Regions from separate parts of the Sporosarcina newyorkensis genome, predicted to be linked through region 1. Evidence: riboswitches for the same ligand, from Rfam matches in the RefSeq annotation. Region 1 holds a riboswitch; each other region holds the start of a gene.
What was found. Region 1 has a riboswitch for thiamine pyrophosphate ahead of B5D59_RS05290 (3-oxoacyl-ACP reductase). Riboswitches for the same ligand answer to the same signal wherever they lie in the genome.

Region 1 (3,139 bases):
ACTATGTATACGTTAAATAATACCATAAAAATCACTATAAAAGACTCACTCTTATGTAAAATCACACAAAAAAGCTCTGTCTACTTATGACAGAGCCATATACTCTACATTCAATTGTCTCCCCGAATCAAATCAGCTTCTGTTGATTCAATAACTTCCTCTGCCGTAAAGCCGTCAAATACTTCTTTCAGCACTAAACCTTTTGGAGTCACTTCAATTAATGCTCTTTCGGTAATGATCTTATCGACAACTCCTTTTCCGGTAAGCGGCAGCGTACAGCGCTTTTTAATTTTTGGTTCACCGGTTTTCGAAACATGGTCCATTATGACGATCACTTTTTTGGCACCGTGCACTAAATCCATCGCGCCACCCATCCCTTTGATCACTTTCCCTGGAATCATCCAATTGGCCAAGTCTCCTGTTTCAGACACTTCCATTGCCCCTAAAATCGCGACATCCACATGGCCGCCGCGAATCATCGCAAATGATTCGGCACTCGAGAAGAAAGCAGAGCCGGGAACCGTTGTGACCGTTTCTTTTCCAGCATTGATCAAATCAGGGTCGACATCTTCTTCTAAAGGATACGGCCCAATGCCCAATAATCCATTTTCCGACTGTAAAATGACTGTTTTATCAGCTGAAATATAGTTCGCTACAAGCGTTGGCATACCAATTCCTAAATTGACATAGTTGCCGTCTTTAATTTCCTGCCCTGCCCTTTTCGCAATGCGCTCTCTAAAATGAATTGGTTTCATTAAGCTCCCTCCCCTTTCTGCCGAGTCGTCAGCCGCTCAATTCGTTTTTCTTGTTTTGCCTCCAATAAGCCTTGCACATAAATGCTTGGGGTATGAATGTGGGCAGGATCTAGTTCTCCAACATCTACAATCTCTTCCGCCTCAGCAATTGTAAATTTAGCTGCCGCCGCCATAAGTGGGTTAAAGTTTTGTGCCGTTTTATTGTAGATCAAGTTTCCCAATTGATCGGCTTTCGCTGCGCGAATCAATGCGAAATCTGCATTCAAAGCTTCCTCCAATAAATACTCCTTGCCATCAAAGACCCGCACTTCTTTTCCTTCTGCAATCTGTGTCCCGACTCCAGCAGGCGTATAGAAAGCCGGTATCCCCGCGCCGCCTGCACGTATCTTTTCAGCCAACGTTCCTTGCGGTGTCAGCTCGACTTCAATTTCCCCTGCCAATACCTGGCGTTCAAATTCCTTATTCTCCCCAACATACGATCCAATCATTTTCTTGATCTGCTTCTTTTGCAGCAACAAGCCAAGTCCCCAATTATCCACGCCACAATTATTTGATATGATCGTTAAATCTTTCACTTCAGTTTCCGCCAATGCCAGAATCAGCTGCTCAGGTATCCCAACCAGTCCGAATCCGCCAACCATTAACGTCGCTCCATCTTGAATAGTTGAAACCGCTTGCAAATTTGTTGAGTAGATCGTTTTCATACGTTTCTCCTCCTGTTCTTTGCCAGTGCTTCACCCTTATTTTATTTTAACAAATGATTCAGATATTTGCATGAAACTATGAAAAAGAATGGTAATTCATAGTATTAAAATGTCCCTAATGCTATACTTCACAGACACATACATAACAAAATCACTGGGGGTGCCTATTGGCTGAGAGGAGAAAACTCCGACCCTTTGAACCTGATTCGGTTGATACCGACGGAGGGAAGTGGCATTTTTTTCAGCGGCCACTAACTTTCAGTGGTCTTTTTTTGTATAAACCTATGAAAAAAGGAGCTGGATGGATTGGAATTGAAAGATCAAGTAGTATTGGTGACTGGTGCAAGCAGAGGGTTGGGCGCGGCAACTGCGAAGGCTTTTGGCGAAGCAGGTGCAAAAGTTATCGTAAATTACTTTCAAAATAGCGATAAAGCTCAGCAAGTTGTGAATGAAATCGGCAGTGACCGGGCCATAGCACTGCGGGCAGACGTGCGGAATCCAGATGACCTGCAGTTATTAGTAGAACAGGCTAACCACCATTTCGGACAGCCAATTACGACAATCGTCAACAATGCGTTAATCGACTTTTCATTCAATGGTGATGATCGGAAACAGTTGAATGCGATTGAATGGCAGGATTATCATAAACAGCTGGAAGGTTCTGTGGGGGCAACGCTAAATACGCTTCAAGCAGCTCGGGAAGGCATGACACAATTGCAGTTTGGTCGAATCATCAATATCGGAACAAACTTGGTGCAGAATCCTGTCGTACCTTATCACGATTACAATACGAGCAAGGCCGCTTTGCTCGGTATGACGCGGAGCATGGCAAAAGAATTAGGACCTGATGGTATCACCGTCAATATGGTGTCAGGTGGGCTTTTACTGAAAACAGATGCTAGCGCCGCAACGCCGGATGCTGTGTTCGATATCATTAAAGCCAACACACCGATTGGGCGAGTCGTCACTCCAGAAGAAGTAGCTGATGTGGTTGTCTTCTTCGCTTCTCCTTCCAGCCGTGCCGTCACAGGACAAAATCTCGTAGTGGATGGCGGATTGGTGATGGATTGATAGAGTCATTTCCTGACTTTTTGCATGGTTGATTTGTAGATCAAGCGTATATTAGATAGCACCTCCTTTGCGTTGAATTCATCAAATGAAACGGCACAGTTCTCTCACGTTTTTCGACATACACTAAGAGAGAAGGAGGTGCATATTTTATGTCATCAAGAAAGTTTAGACCTTGCAGCGGCTGTGACTCTTCTCATGTATCGAATCGGGAGACTAGATGTTATGACGAAAAGAAATTAATTCATATACTCGTCGATTTAATGATGGGAGATCCTATCGAAATCACCTTGAAACACTCAAAAAATATTCAGCATAATGGCTATTACTTAGAATTCAACAAAAACAATCGAGTTATCCATTTTCAACCGTTCGGAGATGCAGATGTCCAAGAATTCGCCTTGGCTGACATTTGCACGATAAGATATAGCTGATACAAGGAATTTCAGAATCCAACACGGTGTCGTTCGATGAGACTAAAACTAGCAGCCATAAGAGATTATTCCACCTTTCACTCTCCTAAATCACCATAAGAAACCCCTTTATGATCGCGTATAGACACTTTATGATCTTCAACAGCAAAATGACGCACATGGAAGAAGGGCAGTTCAG
Region 2 (3,139 bases), on a different contig from region 1:
GTTCACCATTCACTTTATAGATGCCTTCAGTGCGTAATAATTGCATAAGAGAAAGAAGCAGCGTACTTTTTCCTGAACCATTTTCACCCGTGATCGCAATCCAGTCACCTGTTTTAGCCACTGCTTTCTTTGCAAAGATTTTCGGGGCAGTGCCACGAAAACCATGAAAGTCGTTGAGAAGGATCTTTTCAAATGAGGAAACTTGTTCACGTTCATGCATCATCGATTTAAAAGACTCAGATTCCTTATACTCATCCCACACACTTGGATACCAAATACCGTAGCGTTTCAATTCTTCTTGATAGTGCTTGAAAATGGTGGAAGGAGAGTCGTCCGCTAGAATAATTCCATGGTCATTAAACAAGACAACACGGTCTACCCAGTCTGCAATCAAGTCAATTTTATGCTCAACAATAATTACGGTTTTATCAGCAGTTGCTTGTTTAATAGATGACCAGATTTGTTCGGTGCCTTCGGGATCAAGTAATGCGGAAGGTTCGTCGAGAAACAGAACATCGGGCTTTAGCAGAAGTACGGAAGCAAGTGCAAGCCGTTGTTTCATCCCTTGAGATAGTTCAAGGATCGGTGTGTGTAAGTTTTCCAAATGTAGATCGACGCGTTTTAGCGCCTCTTCTATCAAAGGTGCCATATCGCTGCGCGGTACGTTCAGGTTTTCCAGTACAAAAGCGAGCTCTTCATCGACATATGACATACAGAACTGCGTATCGGGATCTTGAAAGACGAAGCCCCATGAGTCGGGCAGATTGATTTTATCGGCTTTCATTGGCAACTCAATGGAGTTCGGAACGATTCCGCTGAGCACTTGCAGTAACGTCGATTTTCCACAGCCGCTTGGTCCGAGCATGAGTACTTTTTCACCTGGCTGAACCGAAAAGGAGAGATCCTTGAAGATCAAGGAATCCTCTCCAGGAAATTTTAAACGCAGATTGGTTAGATTGATGGCATGTAGATTCGAATAATTCATCAAAATTTACCGATCCAGCATCGTATATTCTTTTTTATCGACTGGACGAATTAAAGACGTCACACCAGTTGCTTCGAGTGCCCGGACGATCAGCACGGCGAAAATCCCAGTGAAGATGAATGCACTGATGGCACGTAGTCCATATTTCACGATAAGTGCCCACGTTTCAAGTGCTGCATAACCATAGAACAAGTCGAGCGTAAAGCTGGCCAGGCATGAAGCGACGCCCGCTAATCCAGCAACTACCATTGAGAAGCGTTTATAACGGAACGCTGCAAACAGCAATTCTGCTGCAAGTCCCTGAACGAAACCATACATTAGAACTTCGATGCCATGCCCGGCAAATGCGGATAAACTAGCCCCTGCAATACTTGCGATCAGCGCTGTACCGGGTTTACGGATGAGCAGATAAGCAAATGGACCGACCATGAACCACATTCCATAAATCAGCTGACGTGCAACTGGCAGGATCGGCTTTACAACGGTATACAGATCATCCCAGAACTTCATCAGGATTCCGAAAACGACCCCGATCATAATCGTGATCAATAAATCTGTGAATTTCAATCTTTTCAATAGATCCCACTCCTTCTTTTTTTGCCTATACAAAAAAGCCGTCTGAAAGAGCAGACAGCCGAGGAGGGGACATGCAGGTCCCAGATATTCCCTTCGAACGCTCTCTACGCTGGCATTACCCAGATCAGATTAACGGTCAGCAGTGGTTTTATCTGCTATCTCAGCCTGATTCACTCAAGCACCCGTACGGACAATTATGTAAGCAGTCATAGTATACAACAGTCTAATTTATCTGGCAACCTGAGGCGCAATAGACTACATGTGAAAAAGTAAGAATTTGTGGCTGTGTTATTGTCGTTCAAAAAGCGTCTACTCTGTAATTAGAGAAGACGCTATTATCGGTGCATTTGAAAAGATATGCGATTTTAGAGTTTGAATCGTTGCATCAGTAGATTCAATTCCTCTGCTAGTTTTGCTAAATCATTGGAGTTATTAGCGACTTCCTCCATGGAGCTGCTTGCTTGTTCGGATGAGGCAGAAGTTTCTTCGACCCCTGCTGCAGATTGCTCGGTAATTGCTGCAATTTCTTCTATAGAGCTGCGCATTTCCTGGCCATTTGCTGAAATGTCGTTTAAGTCTTCAGCTATACTGCGAATTCGATTCGCCATTTCTGTAACAGCTGTACTGATTTTATCGAATGTTTCACCCGTTTGTTTAATTTGGCTTGTTCCTTCTTCGACTTCTTTATACCCGTCCTGCAGTGAATCTGTTACTGTTCTGGATTCATTTTGAATGCGGTTGACGATATCTGTAATGTTTGTGACAGATGAAGAAGATTGCTCTGCAAGTTTTCTCACTTCATCCGCTACGACTGCGAAGCCTTTCCCATGCTCGCCAGCTCGCGCAGCCTCAATTGCGGCATTCAATGCCAATAAATTCGTCTGGCCCGCAATGTCTTGAATGACAGAAACTAGTTCAGAGATTTCTTGCGTGTGCTGATCCAATCCTTCTACTTTAACAACGGCATCGTGAACGATTTGATCAATCACAGCCATTTGCTTGGAAGAAGAAGTCATCAATTCACTTCCTTGGTTCGTCATCTCAAGAACCGAAGTGGAAGATTTTTGTACATGCATACCATTTTCATTGGCTTCCATCACTTTTGCTACGAAAGTTTCCATGGAGGATGACAAAATCGTGGCGTTATCGGCTTGAGACTCTGTGCCGTTTGCTAAGTCTTCCATCGTTATGGCAATTTGGGCCGTGCCTGCTTTTACTTCATTTGCTGATTGAGTCAATTCTTCACTTTGTGTAGACACAGTTTCGGCCACATGATTGATTTCATCTAATAAATGACGAGTGCTGGCACTCATTTCATTCGTCGATGCGATTAATTGGCCGATTTCATCTTTAAGATGTGTTTCCATAGGCTCGCTACTTAAATCTCCGCTCGTAATGAGTTTCATTCGATTCATGACGATTCGGAGTGGTCTTGAAATCGAGTTAGCTGTAATTATAGCCGTGGCTATGCTTAAAAGAATGACTAGAACAATTACTCCAGTGACAATAAGTAATGTCGTTTTCCCGTTTGCTAGCATATTTTTCTCTAAATCAATAATAAAATTTTCTCGGTTTTTA
Region 3 (3,139 bases), on a different contig from region 1:
TAATCATCACCTAAGACACCTGATAAGTATGCCAGCCCTTCGCTTTCCGACTGACGTATAGTCCACCAATCACCGTCACCAAGCGATAGATAAATCTCATGATGGGGAGCGTCGTTATGATAACCAACCAAATCGATATTTCCTTCACAATCCAGATGACCCTTCACTTCATAATGGATGGGTGGAGAAACTGTCAGTGGATTCCCGACATCATGCACTATCTCAAAATTGATCTCTGACGGCTTCCCTTCCAAACGTTTGATTTCAATATCTTCCAACGATGCATGACCATGACGCTTATAGCTTTTCAAATAATTCATGCCAATAGATGGACCGACAGCCTTCGTAAATTGAAGTGAGCTTTCTTCAATATTGAATTCACCTCGCATATCCACTCGCGTCCGATAACTTTTCCCTTCTGGATCGAAATCCCGGTCATCACCAGCGAAGTATGGCAACGGAGACAAGAGATTAGGATTTTTCAGGATATCTTCTTTTAAAAATGTAGTATAGCGAAACTTCCACCGATCTATTTCTAGCACCTTTTTACGCTTTGCCACCGGTTGCAATAAGTGATCCCGACAATTCACTCGTATTGAAAACGTATAGCTTTCCTCCGTCGGCTTGTTCTCTGAACTAGGCGGCATCACTACTTCAAATGCTTTCGATACGATCGACTTACTGACATTCATTTGCTGATTGCTGTCAATTAGTGGACGAGTACCCAAAACACTATATGTAACCGCCTCGGACATGCTTGATTCTCGATCGATGAAGCGGTTATTCTCTACGGTATCGAGATATATTCCATTACGGTAAATATCGTATTTTTCTACGCCTTTAATTCGCTCCCAAGACAAAGCAATTTGTGACGAAGCCGCAATTGTTGTGATGACCAAACGTTGTAGAGGATGTTCGTCTTCCACCCTGCTCGTTAAAGCAGATGTTTGAATCACTATGACGTCTTCTACTTTTTCGTCTTTTACACGTTCAATCGTATATTGAAATGGGTGTCTTGAATCGAGTTCTCCGTCAGTAAATTCAGCAACAGTCCCTTCATACAACTGCCGTTCATTTTTATAGACCCTATAGTACCCTCCTGTATCACTCCAAACAAACGATAGCTCCCCCAATGAATGCTTCATACTTTGAACTTCGAATAATGGCTCCATTTTTCATCTGCTCCTTTTTATTCATTTCATATCAATCGACTGTTTCATTTCAGACACTTATGCAACATTGGGCATATGTGTTTACCTACTTCTTCTATGTGTTATCTATCATTTTTATACAATTCATTCTGCTCATCCCAGTATCGTTTTATCCTTCTGTAAATATATGCTACAATCAATATGTCTGATTCATATTCACCACTAGGGGAGCCCGGTTTAATGGGCTGAGATGCATTTACCGCAAACCCTTGGAACCTGATCTAGTCATACTAGCGAAGGGAAGTGGGTAGTTATCGTACCCAACAGCCCATTTCGAATGGGCTTTTTGTATATATACCTTTATAGAGAGGAAGAGAAACATGCCGCTTATTCACCAACTTCGCAAGGAACAACCACTGGTTCATTGCATTACGAATATCGTAGTAGCGAATTTTCAAGCGAATGGTCTATTAGCTATCGGAGCCTCTCCTGTAATGGCTGATGCAATAGAAGAAGCAAAGGATATCGCAAAAGTTGCCGATTGTAGCATTCTGAATATCGGGACGTTGAAGCAACAAACAGTAGATGCAATGATTTTGTCAGGCAACAGTGCCCGCGCAGCGGGAAAACCTGTTGTGCTGGACCCGGTCGGTGCAGGCGCGACTCCCTTCCGAAAAGCTTGTGTACTGCAAATCTTAGATGAAGTGGATGTTACTCTGCTTCGATGTAATGTCGGAGAATTGGCTGCTATCGCAGACATCCCCTGGAATGCAAAAGGCGTAGATGCAGGAGAAGGACAAGCCGACGTAGAGGGAATCGCAAAAATCGTTGCCTTGAAATATGCATGCTTAGTGGCTGTATCTGGAGAAATTGATATCGTTACTGACGGCCATTCCACGTTATCCATTACTGGGGGACACCCTATGATGACGAATATTACGGGTACAGGTTGTTTACTCAGTTCCGTAGTAGGAGCATTCTTATCAATCGGGAGCGAACGTCCTTTAGAAGCAGCAGCGGCGGCACTCGCATTTTATAAACGTGCAGGCGAAGAAGCGGCCAAAGTTTCTCATGGGCCAGGTGATTTTGCTATGAACTTTTTGAATGCATTATATACATTGGATCGCAAAACCAAAACGTACTTAGTATAACTACGAGTAAGGGGGTTTTTTCATTGACAGTAAAAGTAGCATTGACTATTGCCGGTTCAGACAGCGGTGGCGGTGCTGGAATCCAAGCCGATCTAAAAACGTTTCAAGAGCTCGGTGTATTTGGCACATCCGCACTTACTGCCATTACCGCCCAAAACACACAAGGCGTTCATGGTGTTTATCCAGTACCAGTAGAAGGCGTAGTAGCTCAAGTACGTGCTGTACTGGATGATTTTGAAGTGAAAGCCTGTAAAACAGGTATGCTATTTTCTACAGAAATTATAATGGCTATTGCTTCTTTATTGGAAGAATACCCGCCGATTCCTCTCGTGATTGATCCTGTCATGATTGCCAAAGGTGGTCAATCATTATTACTGCAAGAAGCGGTCCAAGCGATGAAGGAAAATTTAATCCCAATTGCCACTATTATTACGCCCAACATTCCGGAAGCCGAAGTACTAACAGGCATGAAGATTGTAACGGATGAGGATATTCAAGAAGCGGCGCAAATCATCATCGAGCTAGGTGCAAGAGCCGTCATTATGAAGGGCGGCCACCGCAACGATGTGCTCGAAGCAAAAGATTATTACGCTGATTGTGAAGGTCAATCTTTCACCATGACAACGCCTTGGGTACAAACAAAAGATACCCATGGTACAGGCTGTACGTTTGCAGCTGCTTTAACCGGTTTTATCGCAAAAGGCTATTCCTTGTCAGATGCCGTTGCAGAAGCAAAACAATTTATCCAAGCTGCGATCGAAGACAGTCTACGCATTGGTTCTGGGCATGGACCGACGAACCACTGGGCATATAATCGTTTAAAGAAGGAGATGCACT
Region 4 (3,139 bases), on a different contig from region 1:
TCATCTTCAAGGCGGTGTTCACCCTTGGAATTAGCACCATGCCAAGCTGGCTGGTTGCTGAGACTTCTTTGGGCCTATCCCTCCGTCTCTCTCGATAAGAATATTCTTAATATAGGAAAAATTATTAGTGGATTCATTCTATCATGCGAACATAGCAGATGCAAGCTTACTTCTACTAGGAATGCTTTTTTCGTTTAACTGAAAGGTTTGTTATACTAATAGACACTATAGAGCGAATGAAAGGAGACGTTAACTTTGGCTTGGAGTTATGTCGCTTTAGCTGCGGTCGTAGAAATATTTTGGGTGGTGGGACTGCGCTATTCGGAGACATTTCTGCATTGGATCGGAACTGGAGGCGCGATTATATTTAGTTTTTATTTCATTATTAAGGCATGTGAGAAATTGCCTTCAGGGACAGTTTATGCTGTCTTCACCGGTTCAGGCGCTGCAGCCATTCTATTAGTTGATATTTTCGTTTTCCACGCGGACTTCACCTGGATTACGCTGTCATTTATCTGTTTGATTGTCATCGGGGTTGTTGGTATCAAACTGACTACAGATGAGCAGTCGGATGAAGCGAATCAAGAAGGGGGCAGTTGACGTTGGCTTGGGTTTATTTAGCGATTGCCAGTCTTGGAGAAATCTTTGGGGTTATAAGCATCAATTATTACTTGCAGAAACGTACGATCAAGCGTCTCCTACTCATAGTTGGAGTATTCAGTTTCGGCTTTGTTTTTTTATCGTTAGCGATGCGCGATATTCAAATGAGTACGGCTTATGCAGTCTGGACAGGATTGGGAGCGGCAGGGGCAGTCCTGGCTGGTATTCTAATCTTTAAAGAGTCTGCAAGTGTGAAAAGGATTTTCTTTTTGTCATTGATTATAGTAGGGGCCGTTGGATTGAAGCTGTTTGGCTAATAGAAAGGTAGTGGGGAAACTGGTTTATTGGACAAGTTTTGATGTGGAAGGTTGGAACGTAACAATGGCAGCGACTGAAAGGGGCCTTCTCTATGTAGGCTTAGCTGAAGATGCTGAGGAAAAAATGAAGAGTTGGCTCACCAAACAATATGGCGCTGGCGAAGTGAAGGAAAATGCAGACAGATTAGCTGAATACGCAAATGAAGTGAGAAGTTACTTGTCTGGAGAAGTGCAAGATTTCACATGCTCCGTGGATTGGTCAGGCACACCATTTCAAAACAAGGTGTGGAAAGCGCTTCAAGATATTCCGTATGGACAATTGGTGACATATTCAGACATTGCCGAGATAATCGGTCATCCTTCTGCAATTCGAGCAGCTGCTTCCGCGATTGGAAAGAATCCGTTGTTGCTTGTCATCCCATGTCATCGGGTCATCGCAAAAAATGGAAGTCTATCGGGCTACCGGGATGGTCAGCAACTGAAAGGTCGGTTGATTCGAATGGAAGGTAATTCTTTTACTTCCTCTAGTTGACAAAGTATTACTCTATGATAAACTATAGTTGTTCGACAATTCAATAATCATAACTAGGGGTGTCCAGCGCGACTGGACTGAGATGGGATGAGTAAAATGCATTCCGAACTCTTTGGACCTGATCTGGCTCGTACCAGCGTGGGGAAGTTTTCAATCTATCAATCAGCGTACTTTTGTGCGTTTTTGAAAGACCAGGTCCTTTTTTTATGGAGCTGGTCTTTTTTTGTGCTGCTGATTCCCTTTACTCGGATGGAGTCATGGTCTGCCCTCACAAAGGAGACGATGACAAATGAAACAAACGACAGAAAAAGAGATCCACATTCACGATTGTTTTCCGGCAAGCAGAAAAGTATATGTACAAGGAAGTCGATCCGATTTGCTTGTACCTATGCGCGAAATTGAACTATCACCAACCGTGACAGAGCAAGATGAGTTTCCGAATGAACCGTTCCGCGTTTATGATACGAGCGGAAAATACACGGAAGCAGGCTATGAAGTCGATATTAAAAAAGGACTTCCAGCCATTAAGGAAAATTGGATATGGGAACGTAATGACGTGGAAGAATATGAAGGAAGACAAGTAAAACCACAGGATAATGGCTATCGTTCAATAGAGCAAATGAATAACGATGCGCAATTTCCTTTATTGAAGCGCAAACCGCTGCGAGCTAAAAAGGGAAAGAATGTTACGCAGATGCATTATGCACGAAAAGGGATGATCACACCTGAAATGGAGTTCATTGCGATTCGTGAAGGCGTTGAATCGGAGTTGGTACGCGATGAGGTTGCGAGAGGACGGGCAATCATTCCGTCCAATATTAACCACCCCGAAGCAGAGCCTATGATTATCGGCAGTAAATTTCATGTCAAAATTAATGCGAATATCGGAAATTCCGCAGTCTCTTCATCGATTGCAGAAGAAGTGGAGAAGATGACGTGGGCAACACGCTGGGGTGCGGACAATATTATGGATTTATCGACAGGTAAGAATATCCATACGACACGTGAGTGGATCATCCGAAATTCCCCTGTACCGGTGGGGACAGTTCCGCTCTATCAGGCGCTCGAAAAAGTGAATGGAAAAGTGGAAGATTTATCATGGGAAGTCTTCCGCGACACATTGATTGAACAGGCCGAGCAAGGCGTCAGCTATTTCACGATTCATGCGGGGGTACTGCTACGCTATATACCGCTGACGGTTAACCGAGTGACAGGCATTGTCTCACGTGGCGGTTCGATTATGGCGCAATGGTGCATGCTTCATCATGAAGAAAGTTTTCTCTACACGCATTTCGAGGAAATTTGTGAAATCATGAAGCAGTATGATATCGCATTTTCATTGGGAGATGGCTTGCGTCCGGGATCGATTGCAGATGCTAATGATGAAGCGCAATTTGCTGAGCTGGATACGCTTGGTGAACTGACGAAAATTGCTTGGAAGCACGATGTGCAAGTGATGGTCGAAGGACCTGGGCATGTACCGATGCATTTAATTAAGGAAAATGTTGATAAACAAATGGAAATTTGTCAGGAGGCACCATTCTATACATTAGGTCCGTTGACGACAGATATCGCGCCTGCGTATGACCACATCACATCTGCAATTGGTGCTGCGATGATCGGGTGGTTCGGGACTGCGATGCTGTGCTATGTAACGCCAAAAGAGCATCTCGGATTACCAAATAAAGAG

Region 2: another riboswitch for thiamine pyrophosphate. It lies ahead of B5D59_RS17190 (ECF transporter S component); the one in region 1 lies ahead of B5D59_RS05290 (3-oxoacyl-ACP reductase).
Region 3: another riboswitch for thiamine pyrophosphate. It lies ahead of thiM (hydroxyethylthiazole kinase); the one in region 1 lies ahead of B5D59_RS05290 (3-oxoacyl-ACP reductase).
Region 4: another riboswitch for thiamine pyrophosphate. It lies ahead of thiC (phosphomethylpyrimidine synthase ThiC); the one in region 1 lies ahead of B5D59_RS05290 (3-oxoacyl-ACP reductase).

The regions. Positions count from the first base shown of each region.
Region 1 covers NZ_FUYJ01000002.1:196,030-199,168, reverse strand. The annotation lists gene B5D59_RS05300 (3-oxoacid CoA-transferase subunit B) at 111-755, opposite strand; gene B5D59_RS05295 (CoA transferase subunit A) at 755-1,459, opposite strand; TPP riboswitch at 1,606-1,704, shown strand; gene B5D59_RS05290 (3-oxoacyl-ACP reductase) at 1,766-2,530, shown strand; gene B5D59_RS05285 (hypothetical protein) at 2,680-2,961, shown strand.
Region 2 covers NZ_FUYJ01000012.1:20,811-23,949, reverse strand. The annotation lists gene B5D59_RS17195 (ABC transporter ATP-binding protein) at 1-916, opposite strand, end outside; gene B5D59_RS17190 (ECF transporter S component) at 992-1,561, opposite strand; TPP riboswitch at 1,646-1,757, opposite strand; gene B5D59_RS17185 (methyl-accepting chemotaxis protein) at 1,927-3,139, opposite strand, start outside.
Region 3 covers NZ_FUYJ01000010.1:32,378-35,516, forward strand. The annotation lists gene B5D59_RS15940 (DUF3238 domain-containing protein) at 1-1,172, opposite strand, end outside; TPP riboswitch at 1,366-1,470, shown strand; gene thiM (hydroxyethylthiazole kinase) at 1,532-2,302, shown strand; gene thiD (bifunctional hydroxymethylpyrimidine kinase/phosphomethylpyrimidine kinase) at 2,326-3,139, shown strand, end outside.
Region 4 covers NZ_FUYJ01000009.1:24,223-27,361, reverse strand. The annotation lists SAM riboswitch class I at 1-101, opposite strand, end outside; gene B5D59_RS15010 (DMT family transporter) at 256-600, shown strand; gene B5D59_RS15005 (DMT family transporter) at 597-917, shown strand; gene B5D59_RS15000 (methylated-DNA--[protein]-cysteine S-methyltransferase) at 910-1,449, shown strand; TPP riboswitch at 1,495-1,611, shown strand; gene thiC (phosphomethylpyrimidine synthase ThiC) at 1,739-3,139, shown strand, end outside.